DNA from 4 places in the Agarilytica rhodophyticola genome. Region 3 is predicted to be linked to each of the others. Evidence: predicted binding sites of a transcription regulator. Region 3 holds the regulator's gene; each other region holds the start of a gene.

The links. Region 3 encodes sigma-54, which starts transcription at its own class of promoters, with help from an activator protein. Its sites were predicted from a motif close to TGGCACANNNNTTGCNNT; they were not measured.
Region 1: the regulator sigma-54 is predicted to act here: its motif matches at 2,034-2,051, upstream of xdhA (xanthine dehydrogenase small subunit).
Region 2: the regulator sigma-54 is predicted to act here: its motif matches at 1,908-1,925, upstream of fliD (flagellar filament capping protein FliD).
Region 4: the regulator sigma-54 is predicted to act here: its motif matches at 1,721-1,738, upstream of cobA (uroporphyrinogen-III C-methyltransferase).

Annotation. Positions count from the first base shown of each region.
Region 1 is NZ_CP020038.1:5,682,253-5,686,472, forward strand. It holds gene BVC89_RS23575 (nucleoside hydrolase) at 1-618, shown strand, start outside; gene BVC89_RS23580 (TetR/AcrR family transcriptional regulator) at 682-1,383, opposite strand; gene xdhA (xanthine dehydrogenase small subunit) at 2,163-3,761, shown strand; gene xdhB (xanthine dehydrogenase molybdopterin binding subunit) at 3,754-4,220, shown strand, end outside.
Region 2 is NZ_CP020038.1:4,291,432-4,295,651, forward strand. It holds gene fliD (flagellar filament capping protein FliD) at 1-1,760, opposite strand, end outside; gene BVC89_RS18000 (flagellar protein FlaG) at 2,200-2,586, opposite strand; gene BVC89_RS18005 (flagellin N-terminal helical domain-containing protein) at 2,664-4,220, opposite strand, start outside.
Region 3 is NZ_CP020038.1:929,243-933,462, forward strand. It holds gene rapZ (RNase adapter RapZ) at 1-33, opposite strand, end outside; gene BVC89_RS03940 (PTS sugar transporter subunit IIA) at 57-509, opposite strand; gene BVC89_RS03945 (RNA polymerase factor sigma-54) at 845-2,380, opposite strand; gene lptB (LPS export ABC transporter ATP-binding protein) at 2,596-3,321, opposite strand; gene lptA (lipopolysaccharide transport periplasmic protein LptA) at 3,366-4,043, opposite strand; gene lptC (LPS export ABC transporter periplasmic protein LptC) at 4,030-4,220, opposite strand, start outside.
Region 4 is NZ_CP020038.1:5,293,802-5,298,021, reverse strand. It holds gene moaB (molybdenum cofactor biosynthesis protein B) at 1-288, opposite strand, end outside; gene moaA (GTP 3',8-cyclase MoaA) at 341-1,333, opposite strand; gene cobA (uroporphyrinogen-III C-methyltransferase) at 1,785-2,633, shown strand; gene nirB (nitrite reductase large subunit NirB) at 2,671-4,220, shown strand, end outside.

The DNA.
Region 1 (4,220 bases), 2.1 Mb from region 3:
CGGCTAATCATTATGGGGGGAGCATTTGACGTTCCCGGTAATATTATTGTGCCAGGCTTTACCGATAAACATCCGAATTTACATGCTGAGTGGAATATTTTTGTCGACCCTAAGGCTGCAAGTATTGTTTTTAAATCGGGATTGCCAATAGAAACTGTGGGTCTAGATGTTACCAATCAAGTGAAAGTAGAAGCTTGGTTCGCCACGGCATTTAAAAAATCTGTTGCTACCCCTGCTGCTGAATTCTGGGATAAGGTATTAGATGATAACGATTGGTTTATTGACTCAGGAGAATACTACTTCTGGGATGTATTGGCAGCTATTGTTGCGATAGATTCATCTTTTTGTGAGGGCACATATGATTCTGTTGAAGTTTCCTACGATGTCACAGATGAGCCTTGGCAAGCCTCTGCACTTAAGTCCATACCAAAAACACTAGCTGACGGCTCAGTAAGAAATCACTTCTCGGCTAAAACCGCAGGCATAACAAGAGTCAGTGGTAGCAACCCTAAGGTAAAAGTGTGCCGAAAGACAAAAGCTCAAGCGGCATTCGATTTGTTTACAAAAACAATTAATTCGAGGGATACATCCAAAAGCAAACATAAAGTTAACATGTGAATAAAATGAGGGACATCTTATAGATGTTCCTCATCTACGTATTTGCTAGCAATTTTTTATTTCTTAACTATTCTCTTGCACGGCTGCTTGCGGTATGGGCGGCTTTAGTCCAACACCGCTAAGAATCATTTTACTTAGAAAACCGCCGACCTCGTCGATCATCTTTTCTTCGTATTCTTCTCGCTCCATAATAGTCAATACTTGTGTCTTAAAATCAGCATAATGCTGAGTTGAAGACCAAATAAGGAAGATCAAGTGCATAGGATCTACCGGCTTCATCTTGCCCTGTGAAATCCAAGTTTGTATGACTTGTATTTTATCTTTAACCCATGGCCGCATATCGTTGCGCATATACTCGCCAAGATGGGGAGCACCGGTAATAATTTCCATCGCAAAAAGCTTAGACGATCGCGGATGGCTATAGGAAAGCTCAACTTTTTTTCGAATAAAACGATCGAGCACCTCAGCAGGATCATCATCGACCTTTATATCGTCAAGGTGATCATTCCAAAGTTGCAGAATTCCATCAAGCACAGCTACATAAAGATTAGTTTTTCGACGAAAATAGTAATGCACATTAGCTTTGGGAATACCGGCCCTGTCAGCTATAGCCTGGATACTTGCCCCCGAAAATCCTTTTAAAACAAATTCCTCTTTAGCAGCCCTTAAAATTTTCTCAAGATTTTTATCACGTATTTTTCCGCGTTTATATTTGCGCGGAGCAGTAGTGGGATGATTCTCATGATCATCTATAATATTTACCATGAAGCGGCCTTTTTTATTATCAAGTGTACGTTTTCAAAGAAATCCCTACACGTTTATCGACTTCAGACAAGCTTATGTTTTGCCCTTAATATAAACTTGCCACAAACGCGATAAATCCGACACTACTTATAATTATATTTCAACACTCTCAACAACAATTACCTAGGGTAACGCTGTTTCATTATTATGATATTGTTTTCACCTAGGATCTGTCTACATTAATTAGGCTCTGCCTCCTTGTGTTACAAGATATAATCCAGACTCTTATTATTTATCTCAATGTTTATCTTTGTCTGTAATTCAAAACGCCGTTATAGGAATAAATGTAAGCATACTCAACAGCATAGTATTGTATAAAAACCTAGAACAACAGCTAAAATTTAATATCAGAACTTTGGCCTGACCGCGACCGTATTGAAGCTCAAAAGCGATGGCTTTTATAGTGATTCACACTTAACTGTGTGAATAATAAAGGTGCATCTTTACCATTGCATAGAAATGCATTTTTCTTTCGCTGCATATGTTTATATGATAAGTGACAGGTTACGACCCCACATGAAAACAAAGGAAAGTGCTTTTATAGTGATTCTGGCTATCTTAAAGTAAGTATTCACAACAAGACCTAGATAAGCCCAACCTAAGTAGTAAGACGGCACAAAATTGGCTTAATAGATAAAAAATCTATCATTGAACAACAAAAAACTGTCCATGCGGACAAGTTTTTGCTATATAAGCACCTATATCCATGACGCAATAGACCCACGCACAGGAGTCATACTTTGCAATTCGTTATAAACAATACATTGATCACTGAAGATAACCTGCCAGCCGATCTCACACTACTGCGCTACTTGCGTGAAAATCAACATTTGTGTGGAACAAAAGAGGGCTGCGCCTCGGGGGACTGCGGGGCGTGCACAATATTAGTCGGCAGCCTCAACACATCTGCTAACAAAGAGACTGTCGAGTATATTTCTGTAAACGCGTGTATAGCGCCAGTAGCTATTGCACAAGGAAAGCATGTAGTAACAGTAGAGCATCTTGCAGGTACCCCCCAAGAGTCAACACAATCGCAATCTGAACCGCAGATAATGCATCCGAGCCAAGCGGCAATGGTAGAATCTCATGGTTCTCAGTGCGGGTTTTGTACTCCAGGGTTTGTTATGTCTCTGGCCGGGCTCTATGAGAATAAGACCAATGCGCAGCTAACAGACGCGTCTTGTGCTAAAGTGTCCCGTGCTGAAGTGTATGATGCCATTTCAGGTAATCTCTGTCGCTGTACTGGCTACCGTCCCATTGTTGATGCCGGTTTTCATATGTTCGAGCGCGAAGATAATGACAATAGTGGCAAACACCATCATTTGTTCAACGATAAAATATTACAACAACTGCGCAGCATCACCGCTCCAGAAGAAAATATCAAGCACAAGGAAGCAGCGTTTATTCAAGCAACATCCATTGAGATGCTTAATCAAACATTAAATCGTCTGTCGAACGCCAAAGTCATTGCTGGTGGAACGGACTTAATGCTAGAGGTGACACAACAATTCAAAGCCTTACCTGAACTCATAGATGTGAGCAACATTCCAGAGATGCAAAGCTGTGACTTTGTTACAGATGAAGATGACGTAGACTCTGAGACAACATTAGCTGAGGAAAAACTTGTCATTGGCGCGGCTGTTACTTATTCGCAAATAGAAAAACAGCTGGCACAACGCTTTCCTGAATTATGTAAATTACTCACCCGTCTCGGCTCCAGGCAAATCCGCAACCGTGGAACCATTGGGGGCAATATCGGTAATGCTTCACCGATTGCCGACACACCACCCATTCTGTTGTGTATGGATGCCGTTGTGGAAATAGGCGCTACCGATGGAAGTAGAAGAAAAGTACGTTTAGACGAATTCTATTTAGATTATAAGAAGACCGTGCTCAAAGATAGGGAATATATTATTTCCATCCAATTACCCAGTAAAAACCTTGAGCAGTTCCATCGTTTTTATAAGGTATCAAAACGAATGGAAGATGATATTTCAAGTGTTATGGCTGCCATACGTTTTGACATCCAAGACAATAAAATTGTCAGAACAAGAATCGCTTTTGGAGGGATGGCAGCAACACCGATACGAGCAAAGGATGCAGAAGACTGCTTTAAAGATGCTGATGTGGATTCAGAAATCGCAATAAATGATGCCATTGCCAGTTTGAAGCAACACCTAAACCCGCTTACAGATGTTAGGGCAAGCGCACAATACCGCTTGAATATTGCCGTAAATCTACTTTACAAAGCATGGTTGGAAGCCAACGGCGAAGTCATTCCCGATCTTGGCCACCACCATCTTGCAAGCGATAGCCAGGGGGGGATTTCCCATGCGTAAACTACCACAAAGCTTTGCTGAACCAAGCAAGAGCAGCAGCGCCGATAAGAAAGCGTCACTCGCTCACGAATCGGCGCTCAAACATGTTGTTGGCAAGGCACAATATCTGGACGATATTCCAGAGTGGCCAAACATGCTTCATGTGGCCACAGGTATGTCTGTCCATGCCCATGCCAAGATAACCTCAATAGATCTCGCTGATGTCGTGGCGGCAGACGATGTTATCGACGTTATTGTGCAAACAGATATTCCTGGTGATGCAGATATTTCACCAGTTTTTACCGGCGACGTCTTGCTCGCTGGCGACACAGTGCACTATGTCGGCCAACCGATATTTGCGGTCGCTGCGCGAACTTTTGAAGCGGCCAAACGCGCTGTTAAATTGGCTAAAATTGAGTACCAAGTTCTACCGCCACTATTACACCCACGAGAATCGGTAGAGCAAAGCGACTTTGTTAT
Region 2 (4,220 bases), 3.4 Mb from region 3:
CCAGGCTGCCCTAAAGCAGGCAATAACACGTTGGCCGAGCCAAAGGCGGTGACTCCGTCCACAGTACCGGCCACTGCACGGCCGTTGCTACCCGTTTTCACAGTCAATCCTAAATCACTCGAACTATCAGTACTGGCACTTAAAACAGAAACAACAGACGAACTTCCGTACTGAGTGGAACTGATGTCAAAACCGCCACTAGTACTATTAAAACCAACGGTGACCGCTGCATTAGCAGCACTTAGAACAGTGTCGGCATTGATCGCACTTTGAATCGCACCGGCAAGTTCGGTTTCGTTATTATAAGTAGCCGTAGGTATTGTGATGGTGCCTGAAGTGGTGCCATTAACATCGAGGCTGAAAGTATAGGTCTTACCTGTTGTATCTAAGGGAAAGGAGATACCACCGGCAATGGCACCTCCATCATACAAGCCGCGTGCAGGTGTTTGGGTTATAACAACATCATACTGTCCAGCGGTGGTATTGTCGTTAAAACTATTAATGGTAATGCCATCGGCAGAAGAAGAAGTAAAAGGTGCAAACAGTTTTTGGATATCGAGAAAACTATCGTTAAATGCTTTACTGAATTCTTCTTCTTCGATAGTCAGCTTACCGTCCAGTTCGGTACGAATACCAATATTAGTCAGTGAAGTTAGATTCGAATCGGACAAACCCGGAATCGCACCTGCAATCAGTGCTCTAACGCGAGATAAAGCAGACTTAGCTAGTCCATCATTGGCCAATGATCCAACTACTGTGCTGGTAACCCCCTCATCATTCGTCACTTCGTTAACACCAAAAATTGAATCTACCGCATCTAGAAAAGTATTGTAGGCGGTAACAAAGTTTCTGATGTTTTCCTCTGCAAAGTTTTTATCATCACTGACGGTCACACTTACCGTTTCACCGACACTGGTCACTTTCAATAAATCTAATGTTAAACCATCGACCACGTCGCTAATCGTATTGGATGAACGACTTACTGACAGACCATTTACGGTTAGTTGAGCATCTTGACCACGCTGCGTTTCTAGTGCTTCAAAGCCTGTAACTCCAGTATTAAACGCAAACACAGATAATCCACTACCATCTGTATTGGTAGGGGAAGCACCTGCCTCCGATGCGACAATTTCTAATTGGTTTTGCTCGCCAGATTCAGCTAATAGTGTTAAGTGGTGATCGGTACCATCAAAAACAATAGAGGCGCTTACCCCAAAATTACCAGCATTGATGGCATCCCGCAGTCCTTCTAAGGAGTTATTGGAACTGTCTATGGTGACAGTAGCAGAATCATGAGTGCTATCTTGAGTAAAAGCACCATTTATCGCACCTGCGCCGTCTCTAGCCCAAGCACCGAAATTAAATGTTAAAGTGCCCTCTCCCACAGCATCAGTGACGTTGGCAAAACCGGTAAAGGCAAACGACTGTGATTGCGCGGTTTGTGTGGCGGTAAAAGCATAGGTACCCGTTTGCACATCCGTATCTAGGCTGGTTGGGACGATAGCATCACTTTGTGTAAAAGACGCACTTTTGCTAAACAGCGCTTCTGGATCGGTAAGGGCTTTGGCAGCATCTTTTAAAGTAGATAAAGCACTGCTAAGTAGCCCAAAATCTGAGATTTGAGTCTGTGTGAGCTCCCGTTTACTATCGATACGTTCTTGAGGTGCCGCTTTTTCAATTGCAGTAAGTTGCTTCACCAGAGAATTAGTATCTATCCCGGAGCCTGCACCAATGCTTTGAATAATATTGTTGTCTATCATAGTTATCGCTCCGTCCTACTATATCGCCTTTATCACCGCGTTTGTCTCGCGGGTGAGCATAACTCAATGTGAAAATAACGCGATGTATAGTGCAATAAAGATTTACTTGAACTTATGAAATACTCATAGAGTAACAGTAAGGCTTTAGAAGCAAGTTTTGCGCCTATTAACCTCTCAATGACCTTGCAATAATCTACTAAGTTAATAGAAATATATAACGAACTACTCCTGTCATCAAAATAGTAATTTATATTTTTATTTAACAAGAATTTTTCAAATAAAAATATAAATTACTTCCACATAATTATTATCGTCAAAAATAATGATAACTATAGGAATAAAAAGTTTGAAAGTTATGGGGCTTTATGCTTTGGTAATCGCACACAACAGGAAAAAGACGCCCGAGCTACTCGAGCGCCTATCTTTAGGTGCGTGTAGACTATCCTAACGCATTAAGCAAACGAAACTCACCATCATCTTTAAGCCTGCGCGCCAACTCCAAAAAGATATCTTCTGGGATTTGGCGAATCAGCTCGCCTGAATCACTGTCAACGACTTTAATCACTGTTTGATCCAAGTCGTTATCTACTGAAAATTGCAAATCACGTTGCAGTGATTGTACGTAGTCATTGACATTGACAATCGCTGTTTGTAATTCCGGTGCAGATACAGGTTCAGCTTGTGGCTTTTCTGTTTTTTCTGCATTTCCAGCTTCTTCAGGTAAGCTATTACTATTTATGGATGAAGGAGTTTCTTTAGCCCCTTTCGATGAAGCAGAATTAACCAATATAGTACTGGCTATCTGAGAACTTCTTACTTCATTCATGGGATTATCCTCTCACTAACGACTTTAGCCAGTAAAAACCGGCTAAAGTCTAATATCAACTGAGTGACTCTAACCTATTACTGTAGGAGCGAAAGCACCTGCTGTGGTCTTGCATTCGCCTGGGCTAATATCGCCTGTGACGCTTGCTGTAGTACCTGTGCCCGACTCAATTGTGCCGTCTCTGACGCAAAGTCCGCATCGACAATCCGCGATCTCGCAGCAGAGGTTTTCTCGGAAATGTTCGACAGGTTAGATACGGTAAAATCCAGCCGGTTATTGACCGCACCAAGCTCCGAACGTTGCGCATTCACTGTCTCCAGCGCCGCATCGATAACATCTACCGCCGATTGTGCACTGGCAGCTGTAGAGACATTAATGCCCGCGATTGAGCCCGCGCCAGACACTGCATTCTGCTCTTGAAAGCCCGTTAATGACTCCACGTTAGCCGCTGTAGCATTATCACCATATTTAATTTGTATGGATGATCCAGTAGTCGAACGCAATGCGACTCTAGCGGTATTACCCGCAGCCTCAAACGCGACGACACCTGTCTGTTCAGATAACTTATTAATCTCTTCAATAACATTATCTACCGCAGTAGCCGCCGCACTGGATGCAGAAATCGCACCGATGTCAACACCATTAATTACCAGATCACCCGCATTGATATCAGTCAATGTAGCTGCCGTGCCTGCGACAACAGTAGCACCTTGTAGGTTGCCATCATCATCCTGAACATTAATACCCACTGCATCTAATTCAGCTGCACTAGCACCTGTGCCCGCTTCAATTTTAACGCCGGAGTTCTCTATGCTGGTATCGTTAAATACTAAAGCGAAGTTAGCTGTCGTGGTCGTTGTAAAACCAGATGCGCCATCAGATGCAGAGTCATCCGCAACTAAAAGAGTCTGCGCTCCTGCCGCACTTAGTATCAGTTTTCCATTGTCATCCAAGGATGCAGACACTGTGGTTTCAGTATTAATTTTATTTACTAATTCATCGATATTATTAGTGTCGGTGATACGGTAAATTGTCTGCTCACCATCGCCGTCAGTTAGCGTGATATCGAAAGATTCATTATTAGCTGCAACTAGTACACCATCACCTGCAGTATCTGCTTCAAGTGTCACCAGAGATGCAACTTCGGCGCCTTTACCGTCTAAGTCAGCATTAATAAGTGCTAATGCCTCATTAATGTTGGTGGCATTGGCAGTAGTAAGTGCAGAAATTGCTACATCATTAATGGTGAGTCCTGCAGTTCCACTTACTGCGCGCAGGTCAGCAATACCAGCAGCTGTACCCTCACCGATAACGTCACCACCAGAACCTCCTAGTGAGGAAGTACTAAAACCAGAAACTGTAAAATCAATAGTTTGATTGGATTCTGATCCCACTTGCAATGCAATATTACCCAAACTGCCATCGAGAATATTTTGCCCATTAAATGCTGTCGTTTCGGCAATACGGTCAATTTCAGCTTTCAGCTGTTGCACCTCTGCATCCAATGTCGCTCGGTCAGCATCAGAGAAAATACCGTTTGCAGATTGAATCGCCAGCTCCCTGCTACGCTGTAAAATGTTGGTAACCTCATCCAAGGCACCTTCTGCTGTTTGAATCAAAGAAATACCATCATT
Region 3 (4,220 bases):
CCCTGAGCGACCACTGATTACTAAAAAGCTCATGACAGATCCCGCTTATATAGAGGTTAAGATGACGATGTTATCGCATCGAAAAGTGCATCATCAGATGATACGGAACGTATTGTGCTGACAAAATCAGCATCTTGTAAAAGTTGTGCCAAGCTTGCCAACGACTCTAGATGGCTACTCTCTGCATTTTCCGGTACTAACATTGCAAATATAATATCAACTGGCTTGCCGTCCACTGCGTCGAAGTCAATGGGGGATGCTAGTGTCATGCAGGCGCCATATGTATGACCGCCGGTATTAAAGCGGCAATGAGGAATTGCGATACCATCACCAATACCGGTTGTACCCAATTTTTCTCGGTTAATAAGACTTTGATAAAGTTCATCGACATCAAAGCCTTCGATATCGTTCGCAAAATTCTGTGCCAGTGTTTCAATCACACGCTTTTTACTGCCACCTTCAATTTTTGCCACTGTTCTCTTTGTTGAGAGAATGCTTTTAATTAACATAGATTCTTTGGTAGTTTTTTAAACAATTTTAATAATAAAGACTGCCATTTTATCAGTTTTATTTACTGTGTAACGAACACAATACACTGTGTGTTTAGCAATGATTATTTTTTATCTTATCCAGTACTATATAGATAAAACGTATACAAAATATGGAGTCGTGGGCGAATGGGCCAACTAGCCCCCTTAAAATAAAGATATACGTGTTTAGCTTGGCGTATTAGAAGATTGCTCAACTATATTTAGGAAGACATAGATGAATGTCGATTCAATAGTTTATTGCGCAAGCCAATACACAAAAATACAGAGTGCTCTATAACATTAAGACTAATAGTTTAAACTAGTCGTTTACGCTCGTTGGAAGGTGGAATGCCAAGTGACTCTCGATATTTGGCTATGGTTCTACGGGCAACTTTAATACCTTTCTCTTCAAGTATTCCTGTGATCTTCGAGTCACTCAAGGGTTTTCTGGCGTTTTCAGCAGCGATTAGTTTTTTAATAATGGCGCGAATAGCGGTTGAAGAGCATTCTCCACCTGCTTCTGTTGCTACATGGCTTGAGAAAAAGTACTTAAGTTCAAATATACCTTGTGGTGTATGCATATATTTTTGCGTTGTTACCCGAGAAATTGTCGATTCATGCATTTCAACAATTTCCGCAACATCGTGTAATACCATAGGTTTCATAGCTTCTGGGCCATGATCAAGAAAGCCCTGTTGCTTCTCAACGATGCATGTAGCCACTTTCAATAATGTCTCATTGCGGCTCTGCAAGCTTTTTAAAAACCACCTAGCTTCCTGAAGGTTATCTCTTAAAAAGGTATTGTCAGTGCTTGAGTCTGCTCTTTTAACTAAGGACGCATAATCATTATTGATGCGAATTCGAGGAGCTATTTCAGGGTTTAACTGCACTGTCCAACGATCATCTACCTTTTTAACAAAAACATCAGGTACCACATATTCGGTTGAGTCTGTGCCAATATGTTCCCCTGGGCGTGGGTTAAGCGTCTGAATGACTTTAATAGCAAGTTGCAGTTCGGCTTCTTTAATCTTCAATTTGCGCATTAACTGCTTGAAATCTCGATTGCCAAGTACTTCTAGGTAGTCTTCAATAATTTTACGGGCGTAATTAACGCCTGGTTCATTAGGATCATACTGGTTTAGCTGTATCAGTAAACACTCGCTGATATTTTGGCTGGCTACCCCTATGGGATCAAATTGCTGAATTCTGTGCAATACAGCAACTAGCTCATCCATCTCTAATTCTTCATGATGGGCTTGTAGGCCTGTGTATATATCATCCAAGGACTGACACAACATACCATTGGGCTCTACCGCATCTATGATAGCCTCGGCAATTTCTATATCTAGATCCGACATTGGTGTTAGATTGAGTTGCCAAAGTAAGTGGTCTTGGATTGTCTCGGACGAGGTGCGACGAGATTCAAAATCCATATCTTCGTTATCGTTTCTCGAAGCGCCGGGGGATGATGATGCTTGGTAGACATCATCCCAATTGGTATCAACCGCCAGCTCATTGGGAATGGTATCACTCCATTCGCTATCTAGACGCGCTTCTTCATTCGAAGAGTTTGGATTTTCATCGCTAGAGTTAGTGCTTTCGCTATTTAAAGAAGAATCGTTAGGTTTGGCAAAATCTTCCGAAGGAGAAGAGTCAGCCCCTTTTTCCCCTGAATCGTTGTCTGAGCTACTGGATTCATCAGATATCTCTAACATAGGGTTAGAGTCCAGCGCTTCCTGAATCTCTGATTGCAAATCTAAGGTTGATAGCTGAAGAAGGCGAATCGCTTGCTGCAACTGGGGAGTCATTGTAAGTTGCTGACCCAGCTTTAGTTGAAGAGATTGCTTCATATGCGCTAACACTTGCCCCGGTTGATTGTATGTTATGTGACAGCCGCTTGATTCCATTTAGGAAAGCAGACCCTTATAAGTTTAGACTGAGCGAGGCTCTCAGGCAACGGTTTTGCGTTAAAAATAAAGCAAACATTGTGCCGTATATAGGTCACTGCTTGAGCAATTTGTCAAGTATTAAACTCAAAACAATTAGGCTTAGTGTCAGATATGGCCTAAAGCTGAAAATGCTGTCCTAGATAGACTTCCCGCACTTTTTGGTTATTGAGTACGGTGGCGGCATCGCCATCAGCAATGATGTGGCCTTCGGATACGATGTAAGATTTCTCGCATATATCGAGCGTTTCTCTAACATGATGATCGGTAATGAGAACGCCAATGTTTTTGGCTTTTAGTTGCTGGATGATACCTTTGATATCACTAACTGAAATGGGATCGACGCCAGCAAAGGGCTCGTCAAGTAATATAAAATCTGGTTCTGTGGCTAACGCTCGTGCAATTTCTACGCGTCGGCGCTCGCCACCAGATAGCGCCATCCCGAGGCTATCTTTAATGTGAGTGATGTGAAACTCTTCCAGTAGCTTATTTAGAATTTCTTGCCGTTGCTTACGCTTTAAGCCTTTGCGAGTCTCCAATATCGCCAAGATATTTTGGCTGACCGTAAGTTTTCGAAACACCGAGGCTTCCTGGGGTAAGTAGCCCAGACCGCGCCTTGCCCGGCCATGCATGGGCTGGCGAGTGACATCTTCACCATTGATAAAGACTTGGCCTCGATCTGCCCTTACTATGCCAGCGATCATATAAAAGCAGGTTGTCTTGCCCGCGCCATTAGGGCCGAGCAAGCCCACAACTTGTCCTTGGTTTACCGACACTGAGACATCGATAACCACTTGTCTGCCTTTGTAACTTTTTGCGAGATGTTTAGCTTCTAATTGCGACATTAAGACGACTGCTTATTGATATGCTAGTTGGTTATTATGTTGTTTTATTCTGTATCTTCGAGAGGGGGCGAGGAGGTTTCATTTTCCTCTGTGTCTACCGTCTCGTTGCTTTCTTCTTCATTTGAATCAGAATCGATGATGTCTTCTTCAGGCTCGGATTCTATGCTGGAATTGTCTTCTTGCCCTTCCTCGCCATTGATAGACTCTAAGGTTTTTGGTGGGATAACCATGCGCACCCGCTCTTTGGTGCCGTCTGCAGAAGTTTTTCCACCTGCTTTTACTAACGCTTTTTTCACATCGTATTCAATACGATTACCGCTTAAACTTGTGCCATCTTGGTCAAGAGAGGCGTTTTCAATAAGAAACAGCGTCTCGTTTGACGCTGAGTATTCAAGTGTATTGGCCACAGCGGTAACCGGAGGGCTGTTTTCTTTCGGGGTTTGTTGAAAACGGGCGGGGTTACCTGTTGCCACAATTTTTTTGGCAGAGTCAACCTTGCCTTTTTCGAATTTACCGTAGTAAACCACTTTACTAGCATTGATTTTAAGGCTGCCTTGCTGCAAAACCACATTACCCAAGAACGTTGTTGTTCCTGCTCGGATATCAAACTCGTGTGTGTCAGCATCGATGAACATCGTCTGTGTGTCATCGTCTGGTAGTGTCCAGGCATTGGTTGCTAATAACACTGCTAGAGAGATAAATATAAATTTAAGTTGGATCATAGAGTCCACGAACTTTAGATAATAGCTTTAATTTTTGTGCGACAAAATCAGCATGAAGGCCTGTGCCTTTGATTTCTACGCTATCAGAATTTATTTTTACAGCTTCAGCTGTTTCAGCGACCTTGCCTATTGGATCAACGTTTAACCTCTGTGTGGTAATGGTGGTGGTAATACCAT
Region 4 (4,220 bases), 2.5 Mb from region 3:
ATCCAATAAAGGGTGCATGGCTTCTGGAGTGCTGTCTCTACCTGCAAAGCCGGTGCCTCCAGTAATTAACACTACCTGGGCTGCACCGTCGTATATCCACTGAGACACTACTGCGCGTATGTGGTAGACATCGTCTTTTACCAAGGTGCGATCATGTAATTTGTGGCCCGCTGCGGTAAGACAATCCACGAGTTTTTGCCCTGAAGTATCGTTCTCGTTTGTTCGCGTATCTGACACAGTCAAAACACACATATTTAATGGCACAAAGGCGTCAAATTTCTCTGGCATAATAGTTCTAACTCGATAAATAAAGAATTAAATGTGGTAGCGGTATTTTAACCTAGCCACCTGTTGCATTCATAAAGCGCAGTATCTGGGGTTCCTGAGTTAAATCAAACTCGTGTTTCTCTGGCTTTATCTGCATCGCTTCAATAATCGCTTGACGTAATACTTGATCATCATCATTTGCACGCATGACCTGTTTGAGGTCGACACTATGCTCATTGCCAAGGCATAGCAATAGCCTGCCGGAAGCGGTGACTCTAACGCGGTTGCAGCTTGCACAAAAATTGTCAGTGTGAGGTGATATAAATCCTATTTTGCCGGCATAGCCCTCTGCCTCCCAGTAGCGCGATGGCCCGCCCGTTGAATGTTCAGAGGGGTTGAGCTGGAAGTTTGTGGCAAGTAGGTTGCGCACATCTTCGCTACTGATAAACTCAGCATCTCGCGCGTGGCTGCTGATTTCTCCCAGGGGCATTTCCTCGATAAAACTAATATCCATACCTCTTTCAAGAGCGTAGCTAGCAAGCGGTAAGGCTTCATCGAGGTTATAGTTCTTCATTAATACTGCATTGATTTTAATTTTTTCAAAGCCGGCATCAAGAGCGCACTCAATACCATCAAGAACCCTCTGCAAATCTCCTACGCGGGTGAGCTGCTTAAATCTATCTGCTCGCAGAGAATCCAAACTTACATTAATGCGTTTGACACCCGCCTGTGCTAGAGGTTTGGCCAGCTTAGTTAGCTGTGAGCCATTGGTTGTTAGGCAGAGTTCCTGTAAATGTTCTATTGCACCTAGACGCTGAAGCAGGTGGAGTGCATCGTTGCGTATCAGTGGTTCACCACCAGTAATACGTATTTTACTTACTCCCAAATCTACGAAGGTTTGACTGAGTCGTACTAACTCTTCGTGACTGAGCACTTCTTTACGCGGTAGAAAGGTCATTTCTTCAGCCATGCAGTAGATACAACGAAAATCACATCGATCTGTAATGGATAATCGTAGATATTCGATTAGGCGGCCGAAGTTATCAGATAAGTTTGCAGAAGTCATAGAGTGCAATTATTCATTACTATGGCAAGAAAGGCTATTAACATTGGTTAACAAATCTCGAATTTCAGTTCAAATTGTCACGTTACATTTCATATCGTGCTCTTTTGCTGTTCATTAATTTCATTGTCACTACCTTTCGTGTGTTTAATACTCTAACCAGTTTGCGCATGTTTTATTTTGGTGCGCTACCACTTTTTAAATAATAGCCACTGCTGGGTTTAGACAACAATCTCCAAAAATAATGCACTTATATTGACCGAAAATGATTTTTATTGGTGCGAGTTGTTGTGGCTTTTCTTTAGTCTGAATCCTGGCGCTATATTAGTTTATGTTTCTAACACATTGATTTTAAAATAAAAACCAGATTTTTTGGCACTTTCAGTTCTGTGGCATTTTTATTGCTAACACAGATAGATAAATAATGTCTGTGTTACTAAAGGTGGTGTAAGAAATGTCCAATTATAGGAACCAGCCGGGTTCCCCGGGCACGGTACAACCTGGGTCAGGTAAAGTATGGCTAGTTGGCGCAGGTCCTGGCGACCCAGAACTGATGACATTAAAAGCAATGCGAGTAATTGAACAAGCTGACCTTATTTTATTTGATCAGTTAGTAAGTGATGAGATCAAGGCATTGCTACCCAAGTCTATACCATTGTTTTACGTTGGAAAGCGCAAAGGACACCATAGTATTGCTCAGAAGGATCTCAATAGCTTACTGGTAAAAAAAGCTTTGGCTGGCCATAACATTGTGCGATTGAAGGGCGGAGATCCTTTTGTGTTTGGCCGTGGGGGAGAGGAGCTACTCTCTCTGGTAAATGAAGGTGTCGAGGTAGAAATTATTCCAGGAATTACAGCAGCATCAGGTTGTTCAGCCTCGAGCACAATTCCTCTCACCCATCGTGGTTTGGCTCAAGGTTGTACGTTCATTACTGGGCATGGCGAGAAGACTCTGGATCTTGATTGGCAAGCACTTGCAAAGCTCAATCACACACTTGTTTTCTACATGGGCTTAACGAATGCCACTGTGATTGAAAACAAATTACTTGATGCAGGTATGTCTCCAACAATGCCGATCGCCATTATTGAAAATGGTTGCCGGAAAGAGCAAAGACAAATAATGGGGTCTTTGGAAAACTTAAATTCTCTTGTTATTGAGCATGCAATGGTTTCTCCTTCGCTAATAATTATCGGCGATGTTGTTAATATTGCAAAGCAGGTGAATGAGCTAAGCCTTTCTAGAGCTGAACTAGATAAACACAATATTAAACATCAAATTTTGGATAATACTAAATGCGCCTAGGGCCTGTTAGCCGGGTCGATAGCTGGAGAAAATAAATATGAATAAAACTCGAATTGTTGTCGTAGGCAACGGCATGGTTGGCCATAAGTTTATCGAAAATTTTTTGGCTCATGAAAACTCAGAAAGTTACGACATTGTTACTTTTTCTGAAGAACCGCGCTTAGCTTATGATCGTGTGCAATTAAGTGCATATTTTTCCGGCTCTTCAGCAGAAGATCTTATGTTAACGTCACAGGATTATTATCGAGAGAATGGTGTGAACTATATTCTCAATGATAAAGTAGTCGAGCTTAAAGCTGCCGAGAAAAAAGTTATTACTGAACATGGCCGTGAAGAGCATTATGATAAATTAGTGCTCGCTACCGGCTCTTATCCTTTTGTCCCTCCAATTCCTGGTAATGACCAACCTCATTGTCTCGTTTATCGCACTATTGAAGATCTTGAAGCAATGAAAGACTCTTCAAAAGAAAGCCGTGTCGGCGTTGTTGTCGGTGGAGGTTTACTTGGTTTGGAGGCCGCTAATGCTCTAAAAAACTTGGGGCTTGAAGTCCATGTAGTTGAGTTTGCGCCGAGACTTATGGCGATTCAGCTAGATCAGGGAGGAGGGGATTTACTACGACAAAAAATTGAAGCACTCGGTGTCAATGTGCATACTGAGAAAAATACAAAAGAAATTGTAGCAGGGGAAAACTGTCGCTACAGCATGAACTTTGCCGACGGCTCGAAGTTAGAAACAGATATGATTCTTTTCTCTGCCGGTATTCGCCCGCAAGACGAACTTGCTCGACAATTTAATATCGAGACCGGTGAACGGGGAGGAATCGTTATTAATGATAATTGCCAGACTTCTGTTGAAGATATCTATGCAATTGGAGAGTGCGCGCTATGGCGGGGTAAAATCTTTGGTCTAGTTGCTCCTGGTTATCAAATGGCGAAAGTTGCGGTATCCCATATTACTGGCGGAAGTGAAGTATTTACCGGCGCAGATATGAGTACTAAGTTAAAACTTCTCGGTGTTGATGTTGCAAGTATTGGTGATGCTCATGGGCGTACTGCAGATGCACTCAACTATGTTTATCAAGATGGCGTTAATGAGATTTACAAACGTTTAGTGGTTTCTAAAGATGGTAAAAAGTTACTTGGCGCTGTGCTAGTTGGAGATGCAGAGGCTTATGGCAACCTTCAGCAAATGTGCGTACACGCTATGGATTTACCTGATATGCCAGAGGCATTAATTTTACCAACGACAGATGGTGCACAAGCAAGTGTCGGTACTGATGCTTTACCCGATGAAGCCCATATTTGTACTTGCCATGAAGTCACTAAAGGTCAAATTTGTGAGGCGGTTGCACAGGGGGCCAATAATATTGGCGAACTTAAATCTTGTACTAAAGCGGGCACTGGATGTGGTGGCTGTGTCGCTCTTGCAACCCAGGTATTAAATGCAGAATTAACCAAGCTCGGTGTTCAGGTTAATACCGATTTATGTGAGCACTTTGCTCATACACGTCAGGAGCTTTATCACATAGTTCGCGTAGAAAAAATAAAGACTTTCGACGAGTTAATTGCCAAGCACGGTAAAGGTCT